DNA from 2 places in the Fictibacillus enclensis genome. Region 2 is predicted to be linked to the other one. Evidence: riboswitches for the same ligand, from Rfam matches in the RefSeq annotation. Region 2 holds a riboswitch; the other holds the start of a gene.
The links. Region 2 has a riboswitch for S-adenosylmethionine ahead of QNH15_RS05975 (methionine ABC transporter ATP-binding protein). Riboswitches for the same ligand answer to the same signal wherever they lie in the genome.

Region 1 (8,291 bases), 1.3 Mb from region 2:
TGAATGACCCTGTTCCAGATCATTCCACGATCAGTTGGAACCGGCGGACTCGTTTCAAAGATACCCACGTCTTTCAAGAGATCTTTGATGAGATCGTCCTTCAAGCCATGAATCATAAAATGGTGGGAGGAAGAGTCTTATTTTCCGATTCTACCCACCTTAAAGCGAATGCCAATAAACATAAATTCACAAGAGAAGAAGTGGAAGCAGAAACAAGAGGATACATTGAAGAATTAAATCAGGCGGTCGAGGAGGACAGAGAAAAGCACGGAAAAAAGCCCTTAAAAGAGAAAGAGGAGGTGAAAGAAAAGAAGCAAATTCGCAAAAGTACGACTGATCCCGATTGTGGTTTTATGTCGCGAGACCATAAACAAGAAATGTTCTGTTATTTAGATCATAGAACGACCGATATGAAATTCAATATTATCACCGATGCCTATGTCACCCCTGGGAACGTGCATGATTCTGTGCCTTACCTTTCTCGTTTAGACCGCCAAATCGAACGATTTCAATTAGGGGTAGAAGCTGTGGCTTTAGATTCAGGCTATCTCACCACTCCGATTTGTAAGGGACTTTATGACCGGACGATTTTCGGGGTGATCGCCCACCGCAGATACCACCCAACAAAAGGGCTGATGCCGAAATGGAAATTTACATACGATAAAGAACGGGAAGTATATGTTTGTCCCAATGGCCAGGAACTCGTCTACTGCACAACCACAAGGGAAGGATATCAGGAGTATAAATCGGATCCCAAGCTATGCGCAGAATGCCCACTATTAAATGAGTGCACGCGTTCAAAAAACAAACAAAAAGTCGTAACGCGCCATGTCTGGGAAGAACATAAAGAAAAAGTACGCGACAACAGACTGTCGGCTTCTGGAAAGATGCTTTATAAATTTAGAAAAGAAAAGGTGGAGCGAAGCTTCGCAGATTCGAAAGAGCTGCATGGGCTTCGCTATTGCAGGTTGAGGGGATTACAGAATGCGAGTGAGCAGGTGCTTCTCACAGCAGCCTGTCAGAATATGAAAAAGATCGCCACACACCTAGCCAAGCTTGGCTAGGTGTGTGAGGATCTTTTTCTTCAGAGAAATCACACAACAGGGCAGTAATTCTAAACAAATAAAAAAGCTTGTGGAGAAAAAACAGAGCTTTCTCCACAAGCTGGCAGGGCAGCCGCCCTGTTTTTTTCATTCTGTTATTATTTTTCCTCCGGCCGATTTCTCAAGACGGTTCATAATGGCAGTACCCACGCCTTTTTTCGGAAAGACCTCACTGAAAATAATCTCGGCCTCGCTCTCGTTAAATGCACGCAATGCATCATAAAGATGATGAGCCACACTTTCAAGCGCGTCATGGGACCCACAAGGTATGACCGTATCCGCCTGGTAAAGGTGTGTGTGCTCATTACATGACAATACACCTGTTTTTCTTCCTTTTGCTTTTTCCTTATCCACAAGCTTCTGAATAAATGCCGGTGATCCATCCACCAGGTAAAGCGGGGCATTTGGTGCATAGTGTGTGTATTTCATGCCCGGCGACTTTGGCGCCGACGTATCCGGAGAAACAAGACCCGGATCCATGGCAGTTTCACCAGCCACTTCTTCAAGCTGTTCCCTGGTCACTCCGCCAGGCCGCAGAATGGTCAGTTTTTCGGATGTACAGTCAACCACCGTGGATTCCACTCCCACACCGGTTGGACCGCCATCCAAAATACCCACAATTCGCCCCTTCAAATCTTCATAAACATGCTGGGCGGTTGTTGGCGATGGCCTTCCCGAAATATTTGCGCTTGGTGCTGCGAGCGGCAGCCCGCTTTCACTGATCAGCTCCAACGCGACAGGATGATCCGGCATCCTTACCCCCACTGTGGACAGCCCTGCTGTCACACGTCGGGCTACCTTTTCTCCTTTGGGCAAAACAAGGGTTAGCGGTCCTGGCCAAAAGGCTTCCATCAGCATTTGCGCCCGCTTTGGAATTTCCGCCACCAAACCTTCCAGTTGGTCTAGACTTGAGATATGAACAATAAGAGGATTGTCGCTCGGCCTTCCCTTCGCCGCAAAAATCTTTTCAATCGCTTCATCGCTCTCCGCATTTCCCCCCAGTCCATATACGGTTTCCGTGGGGAAAGCAATGACCTCATTATTTTTTATCCACAGGGAAGCTTGTATAATTTGTGGATGGCCTGTAAGCGAATCGCTTTCTTTATCCACAGACCATATGTTTGTAGTAAACTCCTTCATTCCCACTATCCTTTCAAACCGCCGCTTTCCATTTTTACAGCCTTTCACGCCTATTATCCACAATTTATACACAAAAGACGATTTATTGTGCATAAATTGTGGATAATTAATTTTCCTGCAGGCTGCAATACAGCAGGACCACATCCTTTTCGGCTGTTTTTTTATAATGGGCGGTATTTTCTACATGAGCAGGAACCTTTTCTGCCGGCACTGGCCGAAATGACAGAGGCTCAAAAAGATGAGCAGCCTTTGTCAGCAAATAAAGTGTCTCTACTCCTTTTTCCTTACAGTATAGCAAAATCCGCTGGATCAATCGCAAAAATATCTGTTCATTGGAATATTCCTTCTTTAAAACAAACGATCGGAGCAAACCATCCTTTTCCACCCGTTCCAGTCCTACGGTCCCAATGGTTTCGCCTTTATCATTCTCCACCACAAGGTAGTTTCCAATCCCTTCCCTCATTCCATCCGTGCCCAAACCTGCCTGCTTAACCAGATCACCGAGACTTCTTGCTTCATGCGGCATCGCCGCTCTCAAACGAATGGTCATGGCGCTCACTCTCCTCTAGTATTTTGTTAAAAGTCTATGAAACAACCATGAAAGTTATGCAGGGCTTTTAAGAGAACAGACTGCCAATCTTATTGGCCACAGAGGTAAAGACTTCTCCCAGAAAAAATTTCACTTCCACTTTTTCTTCTTTTGGTTCTTGAACAGCCGGCGCGTCTTGCTCTGCTCCTGAAGCGACTTCCTTTACTCCCTTTTGATCGGTTTTAACGGCATCCCCATTTTCAAAATCCAGGAAGCACAGTGGAGGGAAAAGCACACACCACCAATTGGCTCCCTTGCCTTTGCCAAGCGTGATCAGAAGAGCTTCATATTTGCCCGCAGGGTAAATATAGTTGCCGTACATTTTGGTTGGAAAAGCAACTTCTTTATTGAATTGTACTTTATAAGGAATATCCAGGCCAGCTTCTCGCAAATACGTCTCCACTACTTTTCTTACCTCTGGCAAATGCTTGTTAATCACTTTTTCTGCCTGGTCATGTGAATCGAGACCGCCCACCCATGTGGTAATCTGCTCATTCACCTTGTCCCTGATCTTTCTTTTTAATGCCTGATCCTTTTCTGCATCACTGTTGGCCAGAATGCGGAGACGGATGGCATCACTCGGAATTTTAACCGATTCATTCATCGTCGCGTTTGCCACCTTCGTCTGGGTTTCAAAAAACAGAACCATCGCAATCAGCGATAAGAATAATAACGTCATAACCGATTTTTTCGAACGTTTCATGATCAAGCTCCCCTTTCGTTTTCTATCCTCAGTGTGGACCGGGCGGGGAGAAAACATACTACTAAACTATCAAACAAATCCCGAAAAAAAGTGACAAATAACGGGATGTGGATGTCACAAATTTCTTAAACATATCAAAAAGGTCACATAATTCCTTTCTTAAAGACCGGGTCTGCTATAGTAAAGACATCCCTATCACCCCCTTTTTCATGTAGATGATGAAAACGAAGAGCCTCCCGCTTAGCGGGAGGCTCTTTATGTTGTCCTTAAACAAGGACCGGGTTTACTTGATTCAATTCACTTTTTAAGAATTTGGCAAGCTCGAGCATTCCATATTTTCCTGCTGCCGCTTCAGCGTCCGAATTATAGTTGGTATTCGTATTGATGTCATACGTATAAATCGTACCGTCTGCGTCTTTAATAAATTCAATACCGGCCACCTGGATGTTGTTATCTGCCAGTACCTGTTCATATTTATCAATAATGCTTTCCGCGAAGTCCTGCTGAATCTGAAACTTTGGTTTAGCTGGAGCTTCTTCTCCAACCGGGCAGAACAAGTCCCCAATCTGGCAGGCATCTGCCGGACAGAGTTCAAATCCTTCAGACGTATCTACCCGTACCGCATATACAAACTTTCCGCCAACAAACTCGCATCGTGTGATGTAGGACTCCGGTGACTCGATGTATTGCTGAATAAGCGTAATACCATCAACCGGCTCCTCGAAATCCGGGCCAAGTACATAATCCTTCAATCCCTGATAGGAATGAAAAAGCTGTACACCGAGTCCCTTTCCTGCACGGTTGTGCTTCGTAATGAACGGCTGGCCGCTGAATTGTTCCGCCGCCTGCAAAATTTGTTCCTTGCCTGCAGCTGCAATGGTTTTCGGTGTTTTCACTCCATGCGCTTCCAATTCGAGATACTGTGCCACTTTGCTGACCTCCAGCTGCAGAGCACGGCTGCCGTTCAGCACTTTTCTGCCATGGCGCTCGAGCCAGGCAATCACACTGGCAGCAAGTTCAGGAGCGTAACGGTGTCCCCGTGTATGGGAGGAAGCGCTCATGCGGCTGTAAAAAATGCCTTCAGGAGGTGTTTCGGACAGGTTAACCGTGCCCTGATCCAGATGCCAGGTTTCGTATGGTACTTCTAACTCGTCCAGCCGCTTAATTAAATGGTTGGTCCATTCATCGTTTTCGTGAATGATGTATACTTTTTTCAATTTCATCTCTCCTCTTCTCTTCTAGCTTAACGCCTTTTCCTGGTTGTATTTTTCCACTAACGGCATGACTTGCTTTGAAAATCGCTCCATTTCCTCCAGCTGTGGTGAGAACTGAAGCAGCAAAAGCTTTAGTCCGGCTTCTTCATATTCAACAATCCGCTTCGCGATTTGCTCAGGCGTTCCGATCAGGTTCGGGCGCAGACCCCGGTTGGAAACAGAATAATCCTGCAGCTGAATCTGCTGCTCAAGCTGAGACTTGCTTGTAAAATCCTTAAAGCCTGCATAGCCGCTCGTTTCTTTCACATCCGTGATTCGCTCGAGCTCTGCCTGTGCTTCTTCCTCGGTATCCCTGCAGATGACGTAAGCGGCCATTCCAAACGAAGACAAGGCCTCTTTTTCCGTCTGGGCTCTACGGTTTTTCATATCTGTAATCTTGGTATGGATCTCCTCAACAGTGCCCCCATGCATGACATAGGCATCACAGGAAGAAGAGATAACCTGTTTTCCACGTTCGCTCTCACCGCCGGCATAGAGGACAGGATTAGGCCGTTGCACCGGTTTAGGCGACAGTTTTGTTTTGGCAAGCTCATAGTACTTCCCTTTATAATTAAAGGTTTCTTCAGTCCAAAGGCCTTTTAGGACATCGATGAACTCCTGTGTTCGTTCATAGCGCTCATCATGGGCGGTAAAGACGCCGCCATACTGCTTCGCCTCTTCTTCCCACCAGGCAGAAACCACATTCAAGGTAAATCTTCCGCCGCTGATCTGATCAATGTTGGCAGCCATTTTGGCAGTAACCGCCGGGTTATGGAATCCGGGGCGAACCGCGGTCATGATTTCAATCTTTTCTGTAACTGCAGCCAGACCGGCCGCCGTTGTCCATGCTTCTAACGCGTCCTGTTCCGGTCCTTTTATATCATTCAGATAAAGCTCCGCAATCAGTGTAGTATCGTATCCCCATTTTTCCGCCGACTGAATCACTTGTTTTGCATAATCAAAGGTCGGAGGCATATTTTCGTCTTCCACGTTTCTAAGCCAGCCGCCGAATATGGGTAGCCAAAATCCAAATCTCATCTCTTTCTCTCCTCTGCTTTATTAAAACGAAAAAAACACAAAAAAACTTCTTCTTAGATAAGAAGAAGTTTCCGCCGCTTCAATCTTATCTTTCAGGATGTGTTCCTGCTGGATTTAGCACCTTCAAACGGGTTGCCGGGTTTCATAGGGCCAGTCCCTCCACCACTCTGGATAAGATTTATTTTATTATAGTAATCCTACAACAAAAGTAGGACTTGCGTCAATATTTTGAAAACCCAATTTCTGCAATAACCATGCGTTCCTTTTGGCTGATGTCCCGCACAGTGACCACGTCGGCTCCCGGGAAGGTAATTCGCAGCATCTCCGCTACCGTCTGGCCCTGGTCATGGCCGACTTCAAAAGCAACAATCGCTTTTGGCTTCAGCACTTGTGGCAATTCCTCCATAAACCTTCTGTAAAAAACATAACCGTCCTGGCCGCCGCTGAGCGCCCTCATCGGTTCCTGATCCTTAACGATCGTTTCAAGCCCCTCTATTTCCCAGTCAGGAATGTAAGGGGGATTGGAGACAACAATGTCCGCCTTTTCGCCTTTTTCGATCCACGGCTGCAGGAGGTCCCCATGAAGGAAACGGACGTCCGCGCCCAAACGCCGGCTGTTTTCTTTTGCCACTTCAATCGATTCTGCGGCAATATCAACCGAGGACACAGAGAGGCTCCGATTTTCCAATGCTAAAGTGATCGCAATCGCCCCACTGCCTGTGCCAACATCGATGGTCTGAATCTCCTTTTGATCCCCAAACCGTGTTTCTGCACGCTTGAGTACTTCATATACAAGTTCTTCGGTTTCGGGCCTTGGAATGAGGACTTCCCGGTTTACGATGAACCTGCGTCCGTAAAACTCTTCATAGCCCGTAATATACTGGACAGGCACACCTTCACCATGTTGTTTTACCGCTGCTTCAAATGATGCTCGCTGAGCCTCTGTCATGGGATCATTCAATCCCATGAGCAGCTCGGTCCGGCTGAGATCACCGAGCACATGGCGCAGCAGCAGTTCTCCCGCTTCTGGTTCGCGTTTCTTTTCTTTTAAAAAAGATGAAGCCCAGTTCAGGGCTTCATGCCGTTTCCTATTTTCCATTTTACGCTTCCGTCTGAGCCTTCATCAAGCTGGTCTGGTCTTCTGTAATGAGAGCATCAATAAACTCATCCAGCTTGCCGAGCAAGATCTGGTCCAATTTTTGAAGAGTCAGTCCGATTCGGTGGTCGGTTACACGGTTTTGCGGGAAATTGTAGGTGCGGATTCGCTCTGAACGGTCTCCCGTTCCCACGGCAGACTTTCGGTTTTCATCATATTCCTTTTGTTTTTCCTGCTGAATTTTATCGTACACACGGGCACGGAGAACCTTCATCGCTTTTTCTTTATTCTTGATCTGTGATTTTTCATCCTGACAGGACACAACGGTTCCTGTTGGAATATGTGTAAGACGAACGGCGGACTGGGTCGTGTTAACAGACTGTCCCCCCGGTCCGCTTGAAGTAAAGGTATCTACGCGGACATCTTTTTCATGAATCTCCACTTCTACTTCTTCTGCTTCCGGAAGAATCGCTACCGTGGCTGTGGATGTATGGATACGCCCGCCGGATTCCGTAGCAGGGACACGCTGTACACGATGTGCGCCATTTTCGTATTTCAGCTTGGAATAGGCACCATCTCCATTCACCATGAAAATGATCTCTTTATAGCCGCCAAGCTCGGTATAGCTTGCTTCGATTACTTCTGTTTTCCAGCCCTGCATTTCAGCATAACGGCTGTACATTTTATAGAGATCCCCAGCAAACAGTGCAGCCTCGTCTCCACCGGCCGCCCCACGAACCTCAACGATAACGTTTTTGTCATCGTTCGGGTCTTTAGGAAGCAGCAAGATTTTTAGCTGCTGGGTGTATTCTTCAATTTTTTCTTCGAGTTCGGAAATTTCTTCTTTCACCATGGCCGTCATTTCGGCATCCAGCTTGTCTTCAAGCATGACTTTGGCTTCATCCAAGCCTTCCTTTGCTTCCTTATATTCGCGGTATACTGCTACCGTCTCCTGAAGGGAAGATTGTTCCTTGGAATATTCTCTTAATTTATTCGTATCGTTAATGACCTCAGGGTCACTCAAAAGCTCATTTAGCTTATCGTATCGGGCTTCTATCGTTTCTAAACGTTCTAACACGCTTTTCACCTCATTTTAATGGCATAACATTCTAATTATAATACAGGGGGATGAAGCAGTCAAAAGGCTTCAGGCACCGTTTTATGGCAAACAAAAAACCCGGGCTGTGCCACTTATCCCGGGAATGACTGCAATCGCTTCTTCATGGAGGACCTGACACCTTCCGCAAGCTCATCGAGCTCTGACAGAAGTTTCACTCCTTCTTTATTTTCTTTGTCTTGATATAAGATTCTGTTTACAAACTCGACAGAAATGCCGCGCGCATTTTTTTCTTGAAGCACCAGACTATCC
Region 2 (8,291 bases):
ATTTCATGAATCACGGATCCAAGAGCAATCGCCGCAGCCGTACTTGAGGTTCCGATGATGTTATGGCCGCAGGCATGCCCAAGCCCCGGCAACGCATCGTATTCAGCCAGAAACGCAATCGTTGGACCGTCCAGTGCGGATTTCTTGCTGGCAACAAATGATGTTTCATGGCCAGCTACACCACGTTCTACCTTGAATCCCTCTCGTTCGAGCAATGAGGTCAGAAGCCTGGATGCTAAAATTTCCTCATTTCCGATTTCCGGATTTTCATGGATTTCATGCGAGGTCTCAATGTATGTTGCTGCATTTTCCTCTACATTCACAGTGATAAGCTCTTGAATTTCCTCTACAGTACGGCTGATGACAGTCATTTTCTCAGATCCTTTCTCTCTCTTTTATTCTCCTATTTCACTTAATGGGACGAACGTTGGGATGGTTGCGCCCTTATAGATTTCATTAATTTTCTTGGCAGTATCCTTGGATTGATAAATCTTCGCGATTTTCTTTAAGGTCTTATTGTTCTGATCTTCTGTTCGTACTGCAATAATATTGATGTACGGCTTAGCCGTCTTGCTTTCCAGATAAATCGCATCCTTCTTTGGATTCATTCCTGCGTCCACTGCTACCCCATTATTGATGATGGAAGCTGCCACATCCGGAAGCACGCGCGGTGTTTGTCCGGCAACCACAGGCTTAAGCTTTAAATGCTTCTTGTTCTCGACAACTTTTTTCAAATCTCCGTTGCCATCAAAATTCTTTTCGAGCTTGATGAGACCGGCGCTTTGCAGCAAAAGAAGTCCGCGGCCCATATTTGTCGCTTCATTCGGGAGGGCAATGGTTGCTCCATCCGGTATATCCTTGATGTCTTTGTATTTTTCAGAGTAAACGCCCATCGGCGCGATTACGGTTGTGGCAATCGGTGCTAAATCCAATTTATGTTCCTTTTTAAAGGAATTAAAGTAAGAAATGGTCTGGAACGAGTTTGCGTCAATATCTCCGTCCGCCAGGGCCTGGTTGGGACGAACATAATCAGAAAACTCCACAATTTCAAGATCGATTCCTTCCTTTTTAGCCTTTTCCGCAATGTATTTCCAGACATCACTGTCCGATCCACTAATGCCCATTTTTACTTTTTCCTCTTTGCTTCCGCCGCTGCATCCGCTTAAGAAAGCCGACAACAGCACCCCGATAACTAAAACGATAAGTGAATATTTTTTCATGATGTATCTCTCCCTTTTCTTTCGCTATCTTCTTCTTAATTTTCTTGAAATCACATTTCCTGAGCTTTGTAATCCTTGCACCAGGATAATGAGCAGAACCACCGTTACAATCATAACGTCCGTATCAAACCGCTGGTATCCGTAAGCAATAGCCAAATCACCAAGGCCTCCGCCTCCAACTGCACCAGCCATGGCAGATGCACCGACCAAACCGATGGTCGCGGTGGTCAATGACAGGATCAATGAACTGAAAGCTTCCGGGAGCAGGATGCGGAAAATGGTTTGCCAAGGCGTTGCACCCATGGCTTCTGCAGCCTCCACAATTCCCGGATCAATTTCCAGCAAGCTGTTTTCCACCAGCCGGGCGATATAAGGCCCTGCGTATACAATCAACGGAACGATCGCCGCCGCTGTCCCGATGGATGTTCCTACAACTAAACGTGTAAACGGAATGATGGCTACCATGAGAATGATAAACGGTATGGAACGGAGAACGTTCACAATGGCATTCAGCACATTAAACACAGGTAAATTTTCAAGAATGTGGCCTTTTCTCGTTACGACGAGAATAATACCGATCAGGATGCCGATCACTGCCGATGCCAATAATGAAACACCGACCATGATCAATGTATCACCGGTCGCATCCAGGATGTCGACCCAGAATGTACTCCAATCAACTGGCATGTTCAATAACCTCCCTTACTTCCACATCGCCCTGTCCTGCAAAAAAGACGGCCCTGCGGATTTCCAGTTCGTCCCCAATCAGCTGAACTACGAGATTTCCAAATGGAACATCCTGCAGTTCGGTAACATGTCCGTACAGCACGCTGACATCGACATCAAACTTTTTTGCAATTTGAGATAAAAGCGGCTGTCCTGTTGAAGCTCCTGTAAAAACAATCCGGAACACCTGATGATTTTTGTCCTGGTTCCTCAAGATGGTTTTCAGCGAATCAGGAAGTTCATCCTGAAGGACAGAGCTTACAAATCGACGTGCGGTTTCTGTTTTCGGCCGGGAAAAGACTTCAAAAACACTGCCCTTCTCGATCACTTTACCTTTCTCCATCACCGCGACCGAGCTGCAAATCTCACGGATCACATTCATTTCATGGGTGATGATCAGAATAGTGATGTGATATTCCTTATTGATTTTTTTTAATAGCTCGAGGATGCTTGATGTGGTCTGCGGGTCAAGCGCCGAGGTGGCCTCATCACAGAGCAGAACCTCCGGATCCGTAGACAGCGCCCGTGCAATGCCCACCCGCTGCTTTTGACCGCCTGACAACTGATCCGGGTATTTATGTCCATGTTCGGAAAGTCCGACAAACTCAAGCAGATTGTTTACTTTTTCTTTAATGACACTCTTCTTTTCTCCCTGGAGGTAAAGAGGCGTTGCTATGTTATCAAACACCGTTTTCGCATTCAGCAGATTGAAATGCTGAAAAATCATACCAATGTTTTTCCGTTTTTTCCGGAGCCCTTTCGGTGAAAGATCAGCCATGTTCTCTCCGTCCACCAGCACCCGTCCGGAGGAAGGCTTCTCAAGCAAGTTGACACACCGCAGCAGCGAGCTTTTCCCTGCACCGCTGTACCCAACCACTCCATAAATCTCTCCTTTATCTATTTCAAAGCTCACATTGTTAAGTGCTTTGACCTGGTTTTTGCCGCTCTCATAAATCTTGGTAACTTCCTCAAATCGAATCAATCGTGTGTTCCCCCTTCAAAACTGCTCCAACAAAAAAACCTCTTCTTGTGAACACAAGAAGAGGCCTGCTAATAATGATTAAAGCTTCTCTTCTTATCTCCCAAGCTCACTGCTTGACGGAATTGGCACAGTATTTCCGTTTGCCGGAAACCCGCTGCCGAGGCTTCAAAGGGCCAGTCCCTCCACCTCTCTGGATAAGAAAACCATTCAGTTTTTTTTTGCAATAAAAAATTCTCTTCCAAGACAAGAAGAGAATGTTAATTCCATAATAGAAATTTGCTCTTCTTATCTTCCAGGTTCTTTAGGGAACCTGGTGGAATTGGCACAGTGTTTTTTCAAAAAACGAAAAACCCGCTGCCGAGGTTTCAAAGGGCCATGTCCCTCCACCTCTCTGGATAAGAAATACGTCATATTTACTTGATGTGCTCTATCATATACCAGGGATTTCAATTTGTCAAATGTTTTTCCGAGCTATCCGCTTGGAATTGTTAGTATGTATTGCCCTATTCTAAAGCTTTACGGCATCCTTTTCAAGGAAAACCATTACACTTCCCTGCTCCACTTTCTGAACATAACGTTCCGCCGTTCGTTCGGACAAATCAAGGGACATTAAGAGCTCTTTTAAGTCTTCCTCTGAATCCTCCGAAAACATGGAAGCAAACGGCCCTGCGGCGAGGAGCGGCCCAATACCAGGAACGCCAAGACCCGGAACAGCAATGGCTCCGCCAATACCGGAAAGAAACCCGGCAATTGTGCCATAGGCTGCTTCGTTCACATCTTCATCCAAATGTTCTTCTGAAACGTTTGTCTTGTCAGCCACCCGATCCATCGTTCCATCGTCTTTAGCCAGGATGGATATGTCTTTGGCGTTGTACCCCTGGTCAACCAATGCTTGAATGCGATCAATCGCTTCGCTTTCTGAATCATATACCCCGATTACCATTTTACTCATTGCTTATCCTCCTTTATCCGTATGGCTCTCTTATTAGTAATTACCCTAACCCCACTTCACTAAACAATCACAAAAAAACTCCTTATCGGAGTTTTTTTGTTGACGGGTTCAGGACAGACCAGCCCGTTCAAAAATATGTTCTTTTTGATCAGCTTCGTACCTGCTGTCCCCAAGGACCAGTCCCTGAATCAGTGTATCCGCATCCTCATAGGGACTTTCGCTTCCGTTATAGATGGAAAGCGGCACAAAATATCCGTCTTCAATCGCTTGTTTTACCGTGTCGTATAACGGTTCAATTCCGCCTGACGACTTCCAGGATACATATTTGACTACCCTTTTCCCAAGCTGCTCAGTGATGCTGTCCTTCAAAAGCAGAGCCGCCGTCGAACCATTGACCCTGTAATTTAAATCAAACGCGATCTTTCTTCCATCCGGCGTAACAGCAATATCAAAACCGGCAATTCCCCTGTAGCCTCTTTTACAGCCCTCTTCCATAATTCGCCTGCCGATTTTAATGACTTCGCTATCGGGTTCGGAATCTTCGTCCACCCAGTTTCCTTTATATTTTGCGTTTTCATCAATATTTTGAACGGTACTGCCAAGGTAAATCAACTTCTCATCAAATGTACAAGCAAACTGAACGCAGTAATTGTGTTCAATTTCCAAATACTCTTCGATTACGATGCCTTCACAGGTTTCAAAAAACTTCTCAGCCTTTTGGATATCTTCATCAGTTCTGCAGATAAACACATCAAAGCCTGCCGCATTTGCTTCATTCGTCGCTGCTTTAACAACACATGGAAACGAAAAAGCTTCGAGATGTTCATGAAGCTTTGCAGCTGTGGTACTCACACGCTTTGGTGCATGCCCTTCCGGCACCAGCTCTTCAAGATTTGCTTTATTATTCAAATACTGAACCAGCTTCGGGTCGATCCAGTAGTTTAGAGCTGACATTTCTTCTTCAGGATGAATATGCTGGACCACCATCCGTTTCCGTTCGTCCTCAAGCCGTTTGAACAAATTGCGGTAATCTTCTTCAGTGGAGTAATAATGCATGGGAAACCGAAGCTGCAGTCCGGCCCTCTCATATAGATCTGTCGCCTGCCTGGTTGTTACGGACCGGCTGCAAATAACCGGCATATCTCCCATTACAGCAAACTGGCTGCCAGTTAATAAATCAAGCTTGACTGGACAATCCGGGATCCATTTATTATGGGCAAACGATGGCCTGGGGTTAAAAATCAAGTCAGGCCCATAAATTTCTGAAAAGGTGTAACGCGGAACAATGATGGGTTTACTTTTCTGCATGCATTTGTACCTCCTGATCATGCCTCAATTACATGTTCAATACCTTTTTTATCATACCCTTAAACTCCATTAAGCTTGCGATTTAATCAGCAAGCAAAAATCAGCTTACTGTACTTTAACACAAAAAACCCCCTGCTCGGGATTTTTTGCCGAAACAGGGGGTTTCCTTCTTTTATTTGGTAACATTATCCGAAAAGAGGAGCAAACATCATGGTCACAAACATTAACGTTAAATACATAATGGAAAACTTGAACATTTTCCCGGACCAGACCAGTTCGCTTTCTTTTTCTCTAAATTTAAAGGATTGAATGGCACGGAACAGGAAGACTGCTCCCAAAATGCCTGCCACAATCAAATACCAGATGCCCAGAACATTAAAGAAATACAGAAGCAACGAAGCTGCAACAGCAAACACGGTATAGATTAAAATATGAACCTTTGTTTGCTTAAAGCCTACCTTGTTTGGCAGCATAGGCACGTTGACACTCTTATACTCTTCGGCACGCTTCATCGCAAGAGCAAAGAAATGAGGCGGTTGCCATGCAAACATGAAAACAAACAGAAGCAATGCAATCAAATCAAATTCTCCGGTTACAGCCGTATAGCCGATAATCGGCGGAGTAGCGCCTGAAATACACCCAATTTCCGTGTTCACAACGGTTACCCGCTTGGACATTGTATACACAAAACCGTAAAATACAAATCCTATAAAACCAATCAGTGCAGCTATTGGATTAACCATCAGGCCAAGAATTAATTCGCCAATCACGATCATTACAATGGAAAGCAAAATAGCATTCCGTTTTGGAATTCTTCCATTGGTAATCGGGCGGTTTTTTGTCCGTTCCATGTGCTTATCGATATCCGCATCGTAAACATTGTTAACAATGGCAGATGATCCGATAACAAAAACAGTTCCGAGAACGGTCCAAAAGAACAACTCCCATAAACTGAGGCTAGATGACAAGTTTCTCGCACCGATACAAAAGCCGGCTATGGTTCCCAACAAATTTGAAGTGATAATACCAGGCTTTGTAATTTGTATATAGTCTTTAAAAATACTTGGAGCAGCATTTTCACCCATTAAGATCACCATCTTTTCATATCTATCATTAGTATGACTCTATTTTAACAGAACTAACACATGTTTGTGATAAATGTCACATTAAGTTCTTACAGTGTTCAGAAAACGTTCAAATTATGCCGGTAAAAGCATAAAAAAAGACAGCACCGCGCTGCCAGTTATGTTTTTATCTAGTGGCGGCCCCGGCAGGAATCGAACCTGCGACGCACGGTTTAGGAAACCTAAAGTACCACCGTATATACCGAGTTCTTCCGTATTGCTGTGCGTTAGCCTATCCGAAGACATCTAACGGTTCAGTTGTAATCGCACGTTTTCTGCTATCGACTTGTTAATTATAACCGTTTGTCCACGCAATTACAATCGAGTAACTTCGGTAATGTCTGAAAAATTTATTCGCGCAATATCTTCGCCTTTGGTGACGAGGCGTAATTGCTTATTATGTACGTCAAGATAATGTATATGACCGTTTATAGTTTCGTTGCACCCCGCTTTATAATACGTAATCTTAACCGCGGTATTGAACTCCATCGCTACGTATATAGTTTCGTTTATTTCCTCGAGTTGTTGTTCATCGAGTACTGGCCGCTCGATTCTCGTTATGTCCCAATCAAATTCGCGCAGAGCTTTTACATGTTCGGGTAACATTAAAGAAGTCCATTTGATACCGCCGCGATCCTTTAACATAGTAAACCACTCCTTTATTCCATAATATTACCGAACGCATGTTCTTGTAAACAAATAAAAAAAGAACGCCCTATTAAGGCGAACTTCTTATTGGAATTGTGGAAAACGAGCCTCCAACCCATTATCTGATTTATTTTCAGAACCACTTTCAGAACCCTCATTAGGTTGGCTAGCATCGGCCGTATTGGTATTATCTATTCCTGACTCTTCATCCGCCTTTTCTTCCATTCCTCTTAGAGACTGAATAAAGTATGAATAATTGGTATTTTGCCGCATTTCTAAATTGTAAGTTAAGAATAAGGCCCAAATCTGGTCCCATAATTCGTCATCACAATTTACCACATTCAAATAAAGTTCTTCCTTTGCTTCCTTACTGTCAATTGCAAAACCATGCGAATAGTAAGACTCACTTAATTTCCCCACTGTACTCTGCAGTTCTTCTGCGGTATTATTTTTCAGCATACCATTTTTCAACAGCAACTCAGCATACTGCTTGGACATTTTTACAGCCCGTTCATAGATTCCCACGATAAATGGGTTAAGTTTGTCTATAATGGGCATTAATACATATGATGTAGCCTCCGGTGAGTCTGTGGTTTTAAACCTCTCTTCAACAAAGTCAACACAGTCTCTGATAGACTGAGTTGCGCCCCATCTTTCACTTGTTTTGTCATAGATCTGCGGATCTATTGGACCTAATTCTGAAGGTGCACCCATAACAATTTCATCAGTGCCTATTGCCAAGAGTGTGGCAGCACTTTTTGCCATGAAAGGTACAATAACAGATAGCTTTTGCTCACAGTGCTCTCTACACATTTTAACAATTTTAAAGGCTGCGTCAGGATCTCCACCAGGGCTAGACAAGAAAATATCGAGATTTTTCACTTTACCAATCTTCTTTAATTCATTGTAAATTAAAGGTACATGGTTGTATGACATAGAATCATCATGCACATAGATCAGTATAGTGGAATCTCGATCTCGTTCAATCTTTTTTATTATGTTGGTTCTCATCTTTTCAAACACTCTCGTTACCCCTCGCTCAATACTTTAATAAAGTTCTAAATTCTTGTATCTTCTCTTGTTCTCTGAGGTGTTTTGAATCTGCTTGATTAGTGTGATTAATCCCTTTAACTTTGCTAAAAGTTGAAGAGGCCTCTCGGACATTTTTGAGTATTTCAGCTGGTTTTTTATATTTCTCTAAAACTTGCGTCATTTTACTCATCCTCCCAAATTCTACCCAGTACCGGGTCGTTAATTTCATATTACCCCAACTTTCCATAAATGAAAATAAATTTATATGAAATTTATTCAGATTTTCCCATATTATGTAT

Region 1: it holds a riboswitch for S-adenosylmethionine, as region 2 does, so the genes downstream of both, QNH15_RS25175 (LLM class flavin-dependent oxidoreductase) here and QNH15_RS05975 (methionine ABC transporter ATP-binding protein) in region 2, are expected to answer to the same signal.

The regions. Positions count from the first base shown of each region.
Region 1 is NZ_CP126109.1:4,888,984-4,897,274, forward strand. Features, by position in the region: gene QNH15_RS25150 (IS1182 family transposase) at 1-1,064, shown strand, start outside; gene QNH15_RS25155 (L-threonylcarbamoyladenylate synthase) at 1,191-2,243, opposite strand; gene QNH15_RS25160 (GNAT family N-acetyltransferase) at 2,350-2,793, opposite strand; gene spoIIR (stage II sporulation protein R) at 2,861-3,535, opposite strand; gene QNH15_RS25170 (ATP-grasp domain-containing protein) at 3,802-4,752, opposite strand; gene QNH15_RS25175 (LLM class flavin-dependent oxidoreductase) at 4,774-5,826, opposite strand; SAM riboswitch class I at 5,909-6,004, opposite strand; gene prmC (peptide chain release factor N(5)-glutamine methyltransferase) at 6,047-6,925, opposite strand; gene prfA (peptide chain release factor 1) at 6,927-8,000, opposite strand; gene QNH15_RS25190 (MOSC domain-containing protein) at 8,114-8,291, opposite strand, start outside.
Region 2 is NZ_CP126109.1:1,095,076-1,103,366, reverse strand. Features, by position in the region: gene QNH15_RS05990 (M20 family metallopeptidase) at 1-371, opposite strand, end outside; gene QNH15_RS05985 (MetQ/NlpA family ABC transporter substrate-binding protein) at 396-1,220, opposite strand; gene QNH15_RS05980 (methionine ABC transporter permease) at 1,245-1,907, opposite strand; gene QNH15_RS05975 (methionine ABC transporter ATP-binding protein) at 1,897-2,928, opposite strand; SAM riboswitch class I at 3,019-3,129, opposite strand; SAM riboswitch class I at 3,211-3,330, opposite strand; gene QNH15_RS05970 (YflT domain-containing protein) at 3,437-3,880, opposite strand; gene QNH15_RS05965 (ATP-grasp domain-containing protein) at 3,989-5,188, opposite strand; gene cyoE (heme o synthase) at 5,374-6,273, opposite strand; gene QNH15_RS05955 (YolD-like family protein) at 6,628-6,957, opposite strand; gene QNH15_RS05950 (SDH family Clp fold serine proteinase) at 7,045-7,983, opposite strand; gene QNH15_RS05945 (hypothetical protein) at 8,000-8,173, opposite strand.